2 regions of the Haloactinospora alba genome follow, and region 1 is predicted to be linked to the other one. Evidence: predicted binding sites of a transcription regulator. Region 1 holds the regulator's gene; the other holds the start of a gene.

What was found. The regulator HspR, encoded in region 1, represses chaperone genes until heat shock. The targets are predictions, from matches to a motif close to ANTTGAGTCNNNNNGACTCAANT.
Region 2: the regulator HspR is predicted to act here: its motif matches at 4,250-4,272, upstream of lon (endopeptidase La).

What each region holds. Positions count from the first base shown of each region.
Region 1 covers NZ_VFQC01000002.1:595,104-602,342, reverse strand. The annotation lists partial or broken gene FHX37_RS20455 (Fe-S oxidoreductase) at 1-334, opposite strand, end outside; gene dnaK (molecular chaperone DnaK) at 751-2,604, shown strand; gene FHX37_RS20445 (nucleotide exchange factor GrpE) at 2,638-3,357, shown strand; gene dnaJ (molecular chaperone DnaJ) at 3,453-4,619, shown strand; gene FHX37_RS20435 (heat shock protein transcriptional repressor HspR) at 4,625-5,050, shown strand; gene clpB (ATP-dependent chaperone ClpB) at 5,190-7,239, shown strand, end outside.
Region 2 covers NZ_VFQC01000001.1:544,856-552,094, forward strand. The annotation lists gene FHX37_RS02635 (response regulator) at 1-430, shown strand, start outside; gene FHX37_RS02640 (carbohydrate ABC transporter permease) at 447-1,370, opposite strand; gene FHX37_RS02645 (carbohydrate ABC transporter permease) at 1,367-2,347, opposite strand; gene FHX37_RS02650 (ABC transporter substrate-binding protein) at 2,652-4,004, opposite strand; gene lon (endopeptidase La) at 4,285-6,714, shown strand; gene FHX37_RS02660 (Gfo/Idh/MocA family oxidoreductase) at 6,810-7,239, shown strand, end outside.

The DNA of each region.
Region 1 (7,239 bases):
TCCACGGTGCCCACTCACCGAGCAGGGGAAGGTGGAACTCGGGGTTGACCACCTCCACGTAGGCTTCCAGCACTGTCAGCATCAGCGCGACGAAGCCCGCCATCACGAGCCAGTGGGCCACCCCGACCGTGCCCCATTTGAGCATGCGGGTGTGCCCGAGGATCTCTTTGACCATCACGGCGAGCCGGGTGCCGAGGGGACCGCCACGTCCCGGTTCCGGCCGGCCGAGACGGATGGTGCGGATCATGCGCGTCACGGTCATGGCGAGCATCGCGATGGCGACAACCGTCATCGCGGCGCAAATCAGCCCCAGCGTGATCTGTAGAACACTCAAGCTCTGGGCTCCCGTCCCTCGGTTCCGTACGTCGGTGCTCGGCACGCCGAACAACCCGCCCCTATGTTACTAGCGAGTAGTGCTCGCGCTTCACACTCCCTCGCGAAACGCGCGCCATCGCTACGACCCCCACGGTAGTGATCTCACTTACAACCGAGGCCTCCGCCCCGGCCCCGAACGCCGCAGAGCCCACCCGCGCCCGCCCTCTGCCACCGGACACCCCCGGCCAAACCCGCCCCAGTTTCCACCAAAAATCGCTCCAACCCTCCGGTGACCGGGAACAACACGCCAGCCGCGTCCCGTTGGAGGGGGTGTGCGAACTTATTTGAGCCTGGGCGACTCAAGTGAGTTGACAGTGAGGACACGACGAAGCAATATTGTGTCTGTAAGACTCAACTTTTACGGAGGATGCACTCATGGCACGTGCGGTCGGTATCGACCTGGGGACGACCAACTCGGTCGTTTCCGTACTGGAAGGCGGCGAGCCCACGGTTATCGCCAACGCCGAGGGGACCCGGACCACGCCCTCCGTGGTCGCTTTCGCCAAGAACGGCGAGGTCCTGGTCGGTGAGGTCGCCAAGCGCCAGGCGGTCACCAACGTCGAGCGGACCATCCGGTCGGTGAAGCGCCACATCGGCACCGACTGGGAAACCGAGATCGACGACAAGAGCTTCAACTCGCAGCAGATCAGCGCCTTCATCCTGCAGAAGCTCAAGCGGGACGCCGAGGCCTACCTGGGCGAGGAGGTCACCGACGCCGTCATCACGGTCCCGGCCTACTTCAGCGACGCGCAGCGGCAGGCCACCAAGGAGGCCGGCACGATCGCGGGACTGAACGTCCTGCGCATCATCAACGAGCCCACGTCCGCCGCGCTCGCCTACCACCTGGAGAAGGAGGACGAGGCCACCATCCTGGTCTACGACCTCGGTGGCGGTACCTTCGACGTCTCCCTGCTGGAGGTCGGCGACGGTGTGGTCGAGGTGAAGGCCACCAACGGCGACAACCACCTCGGCGGTGACGACTGGGACCAGGCGATCGTCGACTGGCTGGTCGAGCGGTTCAAGAACGGCAACAACATCGACCTGTCCAAGGACAAGATGGCCCTGCAGCGGCTGCGCGAGGCCGCGGAGAAGGCCAAGATCGAGCTGTCCAGCTCCAGCGAGACCACCATCCAGCTCCCCTACATCACGGCTTCCTCCGAGGGGCCGCTGCACATGGAGGAGAAGCTCAACCGCGCCGAGTTCGAGCGGCTCACCTCCGACCTGCTCGACCGGACCAAGGAACCGTTCCACCAGGTCGTCAAGGACGCCGGGATCAGCCTCGACAAGATCAACCACGTGGTGATGGTCGGCGGCTCCACCCGGATGCCGGCCGTGGTCGAGCTGGTCAAGGAGCTCACCGGCGGCAAGGAGCCGAACAAGGGCGTCAACCCGGACGAGGTCGTGGCCATCGGCGCGGCCCTGCAGGGCGGCGTGCTCAAGGGTGAGGTCAAGGACGTCCTACTGCTGGACGTGACCCCGCTGTCGCTCGGCATCGAGACCAAGGGCAACGTGTTCACCAAGCTCATCGAGCGCAACACGACGATCCCGACCAAGCGCTCGGAGATCTTCACCACCGCCGACGACAACCAGCCCTCGGTGCAGATCCAGGTGTACCAGGGCGAGCGGGAGATCGCGCAGTACAACAAGAAGCTGGGCGTCTTCGACCTGAGCGGCATCCCGCCGGCGCCGCGCGGCGTGCCCCAGATCGAGGTGACCTTCGACATCGACGCGAACGGCATCGTGAACGTCACCGCGAAGGACCTGGGCACCGGCAAGGAGCAGTCGGTGACGATCTCCGGTGGCTCGGCCATGAGCCAGGACGAGATCGACAAGATGGTCCGCGAGGCCGAGGAGTACGCGGAGGAGGACCGCAAGCGCCGCGAGGAGGCCGAGGTCCGCAACAACGCCGAGTCCCTCGTCCACCAGACCGAGAAGGTCATCAAGGACAACGAGGAGCAGATCCCCGAGGACGTGAAGTCCGAGACCGAGAGCGCCGTCAGCGAGCTGAAGCAGGCGCTGGAGGGCTCCGACATCGACACGATCCGCTCCGCGAGCGAGAAGGTCGCGCTGGCCAGCCAGAAGATCGGCTCCTCCATCTACGGCCAGGGCCAGGAGGGCGGCGCCGAGGGCGCCGAGGCCGCGGCCGCCGGGAGCGACCAGGGCGGCGAGGACGTCGTGGACGCCGAGGTCGTCGACGAGGAGAACACCAAGCGGGACGGCAACGCCTAACTCGCACGGCGCGGAAACAAGGAGGCGTAGCTAATGTCGTCGCCGGAAAACGACAACGGCGAGGAACCGGAGGGGCCGGTGGTCCGCGACAAGCGGCGCGTCGACCCGGAGACCGGTGAACTGCGCGAGACGGAGGGCGGCGAGACCGCCGACGAGCCGGTCGAGGAACAAGAGCAGCCGCTGGAGGCTGAGGTGGTCACCAGCACCGCCGACGCGGAGGTCGCCGAGCTGCAGCAGCAGCTCACCGACCGGACGAACGACCTCAAGCGGTTGCAGGCCGAGTACGCCAACTACCGCAAGCGGGTGGAACGGGAACGGGAGTCCCTGAAGGAGCAGGCGCTGGCCCAGGTGGTGGGCGACCTGCTCCCCATCCTGGACGACATCGGCCGGGCCCGGGAGTACGACGAGCTCACCGGCGGGTTCAAGTCGGTCGGTGAGTCGCTGGAGTCCCTCGTCACCAAGCTGGGGCTGAAGAAGTACGCCGAGCAGGGCGACGAGTTCGACCCCAACGTGCACGAGGCGCTGACCATGGTTCCGTCGGCCGACGTCACCGTCCCGACGGTGGTCGAGGTGTTCCAGCCCGGGTACCTCATCGGTGAACGGGTGTTGCGTCCAGCCCGCGTAGTGGTGGCCGGCCCTGGGGAGGACACCCCTGAGGGGTCCGGAACGGACCAGGAGGAAGCTCCCGCTCAGGAAGCCGACTCCGCCGAGGCACCGCCGAAGGCGGGGAACGAGAGCGAGCAGCAGGAGTGACAGCGTCCGCCCCGGGGGATTCCCTCGGGGCGGACCTCTCGGCCGCCCCGAGGCCGGAGGAACCATGAGCGCGAAGCGGGAGAAGGCAAGCGTCGATGAGCACGAAGGACTACCTGGAGAAGGACTACTACAAGACCCTCGGCGTCTCCAAGTCGGCGTCGCAGGAGGAGATCAAGCAGTCCTACCGTAAGCTCGCACGCGAATACCACCCCGACGCCAACACGGGCGACCCCAAGGCCGAGGAGCGGTTCAAGGAGATCTCCGAGGCCTACAACGTGCTCTCCGACGAGGAAAAGCGCAAGGAGTACGACGAGGCGCGCTCCTCCTTCGGTGGTGCCTACCGGCCCGGCGGCGGAACCGGAGCGGGCGGGTTCGATCTCGGCGACCTCTTCGGGCACGGCCCCACCACCGGCACCGGTACCGGCGGCGGGGAACGGCTGAGCGACCTGTTCGGTGGACTGTTCGGCGGCCGCGGCGGCCGTACCACCACCCAGGCGCGGCGCGGCGCCGACGTGGAGACCGAGACCACCCTGACGTTCAGCGAGGCGGCCCAGGGGGTCACCCGCTCGTTCTCGCTGAGTAGTGACGCCGCCTGTGCCACGTGCAAGGGCACCGGCGCGCGGGCCGGCTCGTCCGGACCCCGCATGTGCCCCAAGTGCTCCGGTACCGGCCACGAGAGCACGAACCTCGGCGGGTTCTCGCTGTCCGAACCGTGCAGCGAGTGCAAGGGGCGCGGTCTCGTTGTGGACGACCCGTGCCCCACCTGCAACGGCAGCGGGCGCGGCAGGAGCACCCGCCGGGTGCAGACACGGATCCCGGCTGGCGTCTCCGACGGCCAGCGGATCCGGATCAAAGGAAAAGGCGCGCCGGGCGAACGGGGGGGACCGGCCGGAGATCTGTATGTGGTGGTGCATGTGGAGTCGCATCCGGTGTTCGGCAAGACCGGCGACAACCTGACGATCACCGTCCCGGTGACCTTCCCGGAGGCGGCCCTCGGTGCCGAGGTTCGGGTGCCCACCCTCAACGGGCTCCCGGTGACGGTCAAGGTGCCCGCGGGCACCCCCAACGGGCGCACCCTGCGGGTGCGCGGCAAGGGGGTGACGCGCCGGGACGGCACCAAGGGTGACATGCTCGTCACCATCGAGGTGACAGTGCCGCAGAATCTCAACAACGAGGCCAGGGAGGCGCTGGAGAAGTTCAGTGCCGCGACCTCCGACCACGACCCGCGCAACGGCCTCGAAGCGCGGGCGAAGGGGATGTGAGGGCGATGACCAACCCCGCGTTCGGTGACGACATCCCGGTGTACGTGATCTCTGTCGCCGCCGAACTGTCCGGACTACACCCGCAAACACTGCGCCAGTACGACCGGATGGGCCTGGTGCGTCCGGGCCGGGCTCCCGGACGCGGCCGCCGGTACTCGCTGCGCGACATCCAGATGCTGCGCGAGGTGCAGCGGCTGTCGCAGGAGGAGGGCATCAACCTCGCCGGCATCAAACGCATCCTGGAACTCCAGCGCGAGGTGGCCGAGCTGCGGGACCACATCTTCCACCTGCACAACGAGCTGGACGCGGCCCGCAGCGCCGTCTCCCGGCGCACCTCCGGCGAGGAGGAGCACGGCGGCGAGCTTCTTCCGGTACGGCGCACCCGCGTGACGATCTTCAACACCTCCCCTCCCCCGGAGCAGGAACGGTAACCGACCACCCGCGCCGGTACCGCGGGATGCGCGCGCAGCGGCCAGGGCTGACGCGTGTGCTTCCTGCGGTACCAGGGACCCGCCCGAGAGAGGACCACCAACCGACACCACGACCGACGACCCAGGGGGGACGCGGAGGATGAACTACAAACTCACCAGGAAAAGCCAGGAAGCACTGTCCGAGGCGGTCCGCCGGGCGACCTCGGACGGCAGCCCGCAAGTCGAACCCGTCCACCTGCTCTTCGCCCTGGTCAACCAGGGAGAGGGCATCATCCGCCCCCTGCTGAAGGAACTCGGGATCAGCCCGGACGAGCTCAGCGGCAAGGTGGAGCAGAGCCTCGCCTCCCTGCCCAAGGCCAGCGGCAGCACCGTCAGCGCACCGGACAGCTCCCGGCAGCTCATCGTGTCGATGAACACCGCCGCCCAGCGCGCCCAGCAGATGGAGGACGAGTACGTCTCCACCGAGCACCTCCTGGTCGGGCTGGCCGCCGACGGCGGGGAGGCGAAACGGCTGCTGCAGGACGCCGGAGCCACCCCCGAGGAGCTGCTGGCCGCCTTCGACCGGGTGCGCGGCCCCGGTAAGGTCACCTCGGAGAACCCCGAGGACACCTACCAGGCGCTGGAGAAGTACGGCGTCGACCTGACCGCCAACGCGCGCTCCGGCGGAATGGACCCGGTCGTCGGGCGGGACGCCGAGATCCGCCGGGTGGTGCAGGTGCTCTCCCGGCGCACCAAGAACAACCCGGTGCTGATCGGCGAACCCGGCGTCGGGAAGACCGCCGTCGTCGAGGGCCTGGCGCAGCGCGTCGTCGCCGGCGACGTCCCGGAGTCGCTGCGGGACAAGCGGCTCATCGCCCTGGACCTGTCCGCGATGGTGGCGGGAGCCAAGTACCGCGGCGAGTTCGAGGAGCGCCTCAAGGCCGTGCTCAACGAGATCAAGGAGAGCGACGGCCAGATCATCACGTTCATCGACGAGCTGCACACCATGGTCGGCGCCGGTGCGGCCGAGGGCGCGATGGACGCGGGCAACATGCTCAAACCGATGCTGGCCCGCGGCGAGCTGCGCATGGTGGGTGCCACCACTCTGGACGAGTACCGCGAACGCATCGAGAAGGACCCGGCGCTGGAGCGCCGGTTCCAGCAGGTGCAGGTGGGCGAGCCCTCGTCCGCCGACACCATCGCCATCCTGCGGGGGCTGAAGAGCCGGTACGAGGCGCACCACAAGGTGCAGATCGCCGACTCCGCCCTCGTGGCGGCCGCGACCCTGTCCGACCGCTACATCACCGCCCGGTTCCTCCCGGACAAGGCCATCGACCTGGTGGACGAGGCCGCGTCCCGGCTGCGCATGGAGATCGACTCCCGACCGGTGGAGATCGACGAGCTGCAGCGCACCGTGGACCGGCTGCGGATGGAGGAGATGGCGCTGGAGAAGGAGTCCGACGCGCCGTCCGTGCAGCGGCTGGAACGGCTGCGCGGCGAGCTCGCCGACAAGCAGGAGGAGCTGGACGGGCTCATCGCCCGGTGGGAACAGGAGAAGGCCGGCCTGAACCGCGTCGGGGAGCTGAAGGAGCGCCTCGACGACCTGCGCAGCCAGGCCGAACGGGCCCAGCGCGACGGTGACTTCGACGTCGCCTCCCGCCTGATGTACGGCGACATTCCCGAGCTGGAGAAGCAGGTGGAGGAGGCCTCCAACGCGGAGGAGGAGACCGAACGCGACGAGTCCAGCATGGTCAAGGACGAGGTGGAGGCCGACGACGTCGCCGACGTCGTCTCCTCGTGGACCGGGATTCCCGTCGGCCGGCTGCTGGAGGGCGAGACGTCCAAACTCCTGCGGATGGAGGAGGAGCTGGGCAAACGCCTCGTCGGCCAGAGCAGGGCCGTGGCCGCCGTGTCCGACGCGGTGCGCCGCGCCCGCGCCGGCATCTCCGACCCGGACCGGCCCACCGGTTCGTTCTTCTTCCTCGGCCCCACGGGTGTCGGTAAGACCGAGCTCGCCAAGGCCCTGGCGGAGTTCCTGTTCGACGACGAACGCGCGATCGTGCGCATCGACATGAGCGAGTACGCCGAGAAGCACTCGGTCGCGCGGCTGATGGGCGCCCCTCCCGGCTACGTCGGCTACGAGGAGGGCGGCCAGCTCACCGAGCCGGTACGCCGCCGCCCCTACACGGTGGTGCTGCTGGACGAGGTGG
Region 2 (7,239 bases), on a different contig from region 1:
GCTGTCCGGGACCCGGGTCGTCGTGCTGACGACGTTCGAACTGGACGAGTACGTTTTCGACGCGCTGCGGGGCGGAGCCTGCGGGTTCCTGATCAAGGACAGCGAACCCGCGGAACTGCTGCGCGCCATCCGGCTGGCAGCCGAGGGCGAGTCGCTGCTGTCCCCGTCGGTGACCCGGCGGGTCATATCCGCCTTCGTGTCGCGGCAGCCGTCCGGGACGCCGCGGCCCGAACTGGGATCGCTCACCGAGCGGGAGCGGGAGGTGCTGGCCCTGGTGGGGGAGGGGCTGTCGAACGAGGAGATCGCCGGCCGCCTCGTGGTCAGCCCGGACACAGCACGCACCCACGTCAGCAGGGCCATGGTGAAACTGCACGCCCGGGACCGCGCGCAGCTGGTCGTGCTGGCCTACCGCGCCGGGCTGGTCGGCTGAGGCCGCGGCGCGGCGCTCACCCCTTCACGCTCCCGGCGAGCAGGCCGCGCACGAAGTAGCGCTGCAGCGCGAAGAACACCAGCAGTGGCACGATCATCGACACGAACGCGCCGGCGGTGAGCCGCTGCCACTCGTCGCCGCGGGTGCCGGCCAGTTCCGCCAGGCGGACGGTGAGCGGCGCCACCTCCACACTGCCGCCGGCGAAGATCAGCGCGACCAGCAGGTCGTTCCACACCCACAGGAACTGGAAGATCGCCAGTGACACCAGGGCGGGCACCGTCAGGGGCAGAACGATCCGCCGGAATATGGCGCCGTGGCCCGCCCCGTCGGCACGGGCGGCCTCGATGAGGGTGCGCGGCAGTTGGGAGACGAAGTTGTGCATGAGGAAGATGCCCAGCGGGAGGCCGAAGATGGTGTGGGCGAGCCACACCGTGGTGAACTGGAACGCTCCGGACAGTTCCCATGCCGGCATGACCTGCACCCCGCCGACGGAGATCCCCTCGGAGAACACCTGCAGCAGCGGTACCAGCGACATCTGGAGCGGGACGATCTGCAGCGCGAATATCCCCACGAAGAGCCAGTCGCGTCCGGGGAAGCGCATCCACGCCAGGCCGTAGGCGCTCAGCGCCGCGATCCCGACCACGAAGACCATGGTGGGGACGGCGATGGTGAAGGAGTTGACGAAGTAGCTGGCGAGCTGCCCGGAGGTGGCGTCGCCGAACAGGACCTCGTCGTAGTTGCGCAGGGTCACCTCCGGCTGGGAGAGGAACGTCCACCAGCCGGAGGTTTTGATGTGCTCCTCGGGACGCAGCGAGGAGATGAGCAGTCCCGCCGTCGGGACGGTCCACAGGACGGCGAGCACGAGTGCCGCCACACTGCCGGCGTGGCCGGACAGGCGCTGTCCGACACGCCGCACGGCCGGTGTCGTCGCGGGGGTCACTGGGCCTCCCTAGTGCGCCGGGTGTTGCGGATCTGGATGAGAACGAGCGGGATGACCAGGACGAACAGGAAGACGGCCAGCGCGGACCCGTGGCCGAGCTCGCTGTAACGGAACGCCTGGTTGTACATCTCGTTCGCGATGACGGAGGTGGAGAACTGGCCCCCGGTCATAGTCCGCACGATGTCGAAGACCTTCAGGGTCTGTACGGAGATCGTGATCAGCACGACCGTGGCCGTCGGCCACACGCTGGGCAGTGTGATGCGCCAGAAGAGCTGCCAGCCATTCACCCCGTCGATCCGGGCGGCCTCGACGATGTCGGCAGGGATGGCCTTGATGGCGGCGGACAGCACCACCATCGCGAACCCGGCCTGGATCCAGATCAGGACGACGATGAGCAGCAGCGTGTTCAGCGGTTCGATGAGCAGCCACTGGCGCGGTTCGCCGCCGGCCCACACGACGAGCTGGTTCAGGATCCCGATCTGGTCGTCCTGGGGCCGCTTGTAGGCGTAGACGAACTTCCAGATGATGCTGGCGCCGACGAACGATATCGCCATCGGCATGAACAGCAGCGACTTGGCGACGGCCTCGAACCGCGAACGGTCCACCAGTACCGCGTAGACCAGGCCGACCGCTGTGGCCAGCACCGGGGCGAGAACCACCCACAGCAGCGTGTTGCGCAGCACCACCAGCGTCTCGGGCTCGGTGAACATCCACACGTAGTTGCCCAGGCCCACCCAGGTGTCGCCGGAGCCGTCCATGAACGACAGCACGGTGGTGCGGGTCGCCGGGTAGACGAGTCCGCCCAACAGCAGGAGGGCGGCCGGACTGAGGAAGCACAGCGCCTGCCACCAGTCGTACCTGGTGCGGGGCCCCTGGTCGACGACGATCAGCAGCAGTCCCACGGCGGCGAGGAACGCCGACACGCCGATCGCCAACCAGAGAAGTTTGGGCAGCTCGGTGAGGATGTCGAAACCCATGGGGTCCTTCCGGTGGGTCCGGGACCGGGCGCCGCCGCGGCGGCGCCCGGGGAGTGCGCCGGGATCTGCCCGACGGGCGCTGCCCGTCCCGAGCGGCGCGGTCAGCGCCGCGCGGTGGGACAACGGCCCGTCGGGCAGGCCTAGGTCCTGTTTTTCGGACGCTTGTCCTGCTGCGCGCCGCCCCAGGACACCGCCCGGCGGTGTTCTCGTCGGTCGACGGAGGGTCCGCTCCGCCTCCCTCCTCGGCCTTGCCGGGCGGCACCGGAGACGCCGCTCGCGACGAACAGCGCCCAAAAAACAGGACCTAGTCGGGCCAGGAGTCCTCCACGTAGGTGAGGGTCTTCTCGGTGTCGTCACCGTTGATCCAGTTGGTCATCCCGCGCCAGAAGGTCCCCGCGCCGACGGCGGCCGGCATGTTGTCCGAGCCGTCCCAGCGCATCACGGTGTCCGGGGAGCGCAGCAGTTCGGCGGAGTAGCGGTCGTTGGGGTTGTCCAGCCCGTCGAGGTCGAGGTCCCGGTGGGCGGAGAACCACGCGCCCTCGGCGGCGCGGCGGTCGGCGTAGTCGACGGTCGCCAGGTACTCCTGGACCGCGACCACCTCGGGCCGGTCGGCGAAGGCGGCGGTGAACTCCCCGCCGCCGAGGACGGGGTTCTCGCCGTCCTCGCCGATGGGCGGGAGGTTGAACGCGAACACCTCGCCGTCCTCGGAGACGTCGGTGTCCTCGGGCCAGTTGGCGGCGTAGAAGGAGCCCTGCATGTGCATCCCGCACTCCTTGTCCAGGACGGGCAGCCCGGCGTCCTGGGAGGAGGTGGTGACGATGCTCTTCACACCGCCGTGCCCGCCGTTGACGTAGTCGCCGTCGCGCAGGATGGTGTCCACCCGTTCGAGCGCGTCGGCGACCTTGGGGTCGTCGAACGGGATCTCGTGGTTGACCCACTGGTCGTAGACCTCGGGGCCGTGCTCGCGCAGCATCACGTTCTCCAGCCAGTCCGTGGCGGGCCAGCCGGTGGCCTCGCCGGACTCGATGCCGGCGCACCACGGGGTGATGCCGTCGTCGACCATCCGGTCGCTGAGGTCGGTCATCTCCGACCAGGTCTGCGGGATCTCGTAGCCGTTGTCGTCGAACACCTCGGGGGAGTACCACACGAGGGACTTGACGTTGGCCCCGAGCGGGGTGCCGTAGAGCTCGCCGTCGGTACGGGCGTAGTCCAGCCAGTCGTCGGTCCAGCCCTCCTCGGCGCGCTGGCGCACCTCGTCCGGCAGCGGGAGCGCCTCTCCGTCCTCGGCGAACCGGGTGAGGAGGCCGGGCTGGGGGAAGAAGGCGATGTCGGGCGCGTTCCCCCCGTCGACCTTGACCTGGATCTGGGCCTCGAACTCGCCACTGCCCTCGTACTGGATGTCGATGTCGGTGCAGTCGGTGAAGTCCTGCCACGCCCGCTGCATCCGCTGGCCCTCCTCGGCGCGGATGGAGGCGTAGATGTCGACGGTTCCGCTGATTCCCTGCCATTCCTGGAAGGGTTCGCATGCGGCCGAGTCGGGGTCGAGACCCTGGCCGCTCTCGCCCGCGAGGTAGCCGCATCCGCTCGCGACGAGGAGCAGCGGGAGGCTGGCGGCCAGGGCCGCGGCGGGGCGTGGTCGGGCGGTGGGCACGGACATGCGCACCTCCTGTCGGGGACCGGGTGCTGGTATAGACCGGAAGCTTCGATGGAAGTCCGTATACGGCCGCGTGTCCACAGGTGTGGTCCAGGCAACATCTAACGGTTGAATTACAACACGTCGCTTCCGGGCGAGGCTGCAGCGCAGCGCGCCGTGGCGCAAACGGGCGACAGGAGAGGAGCGGCGGCGGTTGCCCCGATCGCCCCCAGCGAACGCACGAGGGGGAACAAAACCGGGCTCGTTTTTATTGAGTATGAGTGACTCAACTAGGAGGGTTCCGATGACCGAAGCTCGCTCCAGCGTGACGCTGCCCGTACTCCCTCTCGACGACGACGCCGTCCTCCCCGGGATGGTCGTCCCGGTTGACATGTCCGAGCCCGAGGTCCGCGCGGCGGTCGAGGCAGCGCAGGCGGAAAACGACAGTGAATCCAAGGTTCCCGGAGTCCGGTCGAACACCAGCCAGGGCAAACCGAGGGTGCTGGCCGTCCCCCGCATCGACGGTTCCTACGCCGGCACCGGCGCTGTCGCGATCCTGGAACACACGGGCCGCACACCCGACGGAAGCCAGGCGGCGGTCCTGCGGGCGACGGCCCGCGCCCGCGTCGGCAGCGGTACCGCCGGCCCGGGTACGGCCCTGTGGGTCTCGGCCGATATCCACAACACGGAGGCCCCCGAGGGCGGTTATCCCGGCAAGGTCCACGAGCAGGCGCGCGAACTCAAGTCGCTGTTCACCACCTACCTGCAGAAACGCGGCGCCTGGCAGGTGCTGGACGGTATCCAGCAGCTCGACGACCCAGGGCAACTGGCCGACCGCGGCGGCTACTCCCCCTTCCTGACCGCCTCCCAGAAGCTGGAACTGCTGGAGACCCACGACGTCTCCGAGCGGCTCACCCGCCTCAGCACGTGGATCCGCGACTACCTGACCGAACTGGACGTGGCCGAGAGCATCGAGCAGGACGTCCAGGAGGGCGTGGACAAGCAGCAGCGCGAGTTCCTGCTGCGCCGCCAGATGGACGCGATCCGCAAGGAGCTCAACGAACTCAACGGCACCCCCGGAAGCGAGGAGGACGACTACCGCCAGCGGGTGGACAACGCCGACCTCCCCGACCACGTCCGCGACGCCGCCCTGACCGAGGTGGACAAGCTGGAGCGCGCCGGCGACTCCGCCCCCGAGTCCGGGTGGATCCGCACCTGGCTGGACACCATCCTGGCGATGCCCTGGAACAGCCGCACCGATGACGTGTACGACATCCCGGGAGCCCGCGAGGTCCTGGACGCCGACCACGCCGGACTCACCGACGTCAAGGAACGCATCGTGGAGTACCTCGCGGTGCGCAAACGCCGGGAGGAACAGGGGCTCGGCGTCGTCGGCGGCAGGCGCAGCGGCGCGGTGCTCGCCCTGGTCGGCCCGCCCGGTGTCGGCAAGACCTCGCTGGGGGAGTCGGTGGCGCGCTCCATGGGGCGCGCGTTCACCCGGGTCGCCCTCGGCGGAGTCCGGGACGAGGCCGAGATCCGCGGGCACCGGCGCACCTACGTCGGGGCACTGCCCGGCCGCATAGCCCGGGCCGTCAAGGAGGCCGGGACGATGAACCCGGTGGTGCTGCTGGACGAGGTGGACAAGCTCGGCAGCGACTTCCGCGGGGACCCCACCTCGGCCCTGCTGGAGGTGCTCGACCCGGCGCAGAACCACACCTTCCGCGACCACTACCTGGACGTCGACCTCGACCTGTCCGACGTGGTGTTCCTCGCGACCGCCAACGACCTGGAGTCCGTCCCCGCGCCTCTGCTGGACCGGATGGAACTGGTCGAACTCGACGGTTACACCGAGGACGAGAAGGTCACGATCGCCGTGGACCACCTGCTGCCGCGCCAGCTGGAGAAGGCGGGACTCGCGGGTGAGGACGCCGGGATCTCCGCCGCGGCGCTGCGCCGCATCGCCACGGAGTACACCCGGGAGGCCGGTGTGCGCGGCATGGAGCGCACCGTCGCGCGGGTGCTGCGCAAGATCGCGGCCAGCGCAGCCCTGGGTGAGCAGGAGCTTCCCGTGACCGTCGATGCCGACGACCTCCCCGGCTACATCGGCCGGCCCAAGCACACTCCCGAGTCGGCCGACCGGACGGCGGTTCCCGGGGTGGCCACCGGACTGGCGGTCACCGGTACGGGCGGGGACGTGCTGTTCGTCGAGGCGTCGCTGGCGGACCCGGAGACGGGCGGCAGCGGTCTGACCCTGACCGGCCACCTCGGGGACGTGATGAAGGAGTCCGCCCAGATCGCGCTCTCCTACCTGCAGTCCCACGGTGCGGAACTGGAACTGCCCGTGGGGGACCTGAAGGACCGCGGGGTGCACCTGCACGTCCCCGCCGGCGCCATCCCCAAGGACGGCCCCAGCGCCGGTGTCACCATGGCCGCGGCGCTGGCGTCGCTGCTGTCGGGGCGCCGCGCGCGCTGGGACGTGGGGATGACCGGTGAGGTCTCGCTCACCGGCCGGGTGCTGCCGATCGGCGGTGTGAAGCAGAAACTGCTGGCGGCGCACCGCGCGGGGGCGACCACGGTGCTGATCCCGGCCCGCAACGAGCCCGACCTGGACGACGTGCCGGAGGACATCCGGGACCAGCTCACGGTGCACGCGGTGAGTGACATCCGCCAGGTGCTGGAGCTGGCGCTGGAGCCGGCCGGCACCGCCGAACAGGCGCGGCCGATGGTCGCCTGAGGGGCGCCCCGAAGGTGTCTCGGCCCTGGCCGTGTCGGGTGAGGCTGGCGGGGAAACGGTCGTCGTCGGGAAACAGGCGGTTTAGGGTTGGGCCCATGAGCTCTGCGAGTGCTTCCGGATCGGACCTGCACGTGGCCGTCGTCGGGTACGGCAAGGGTGGCGCGGTGTTCCACGCGCCGCTGATCGACGCCACTCCGGGGATGCGGCTGTCCGCCGTGGTCACCGGAAACCCCCAGCGCCAGGAAGCGGCGCGCGAACGCTACCCGAACGCCGACGTGCTCGCGTCGGCCGACGAGCTGTGGGAGCGCTCCGGGGAGATCGACGTCGCCGTGGTGACCACACCGAACGACACCCACGCCCCGCTGGCACGCTCCGCGCTGAAGTCCGGCATGGCGGTGGTCGTGGACAAACCGTTCGCGGTGTCCGCGGCCGAGGCGCGCGAGCTCGCCGAGGAGGCGGAGCGGTTGGAGCAGGTGCTGACCGTGTACCAGAACCGCCGGTGGGACAGTGACTTCCTCACTGCCT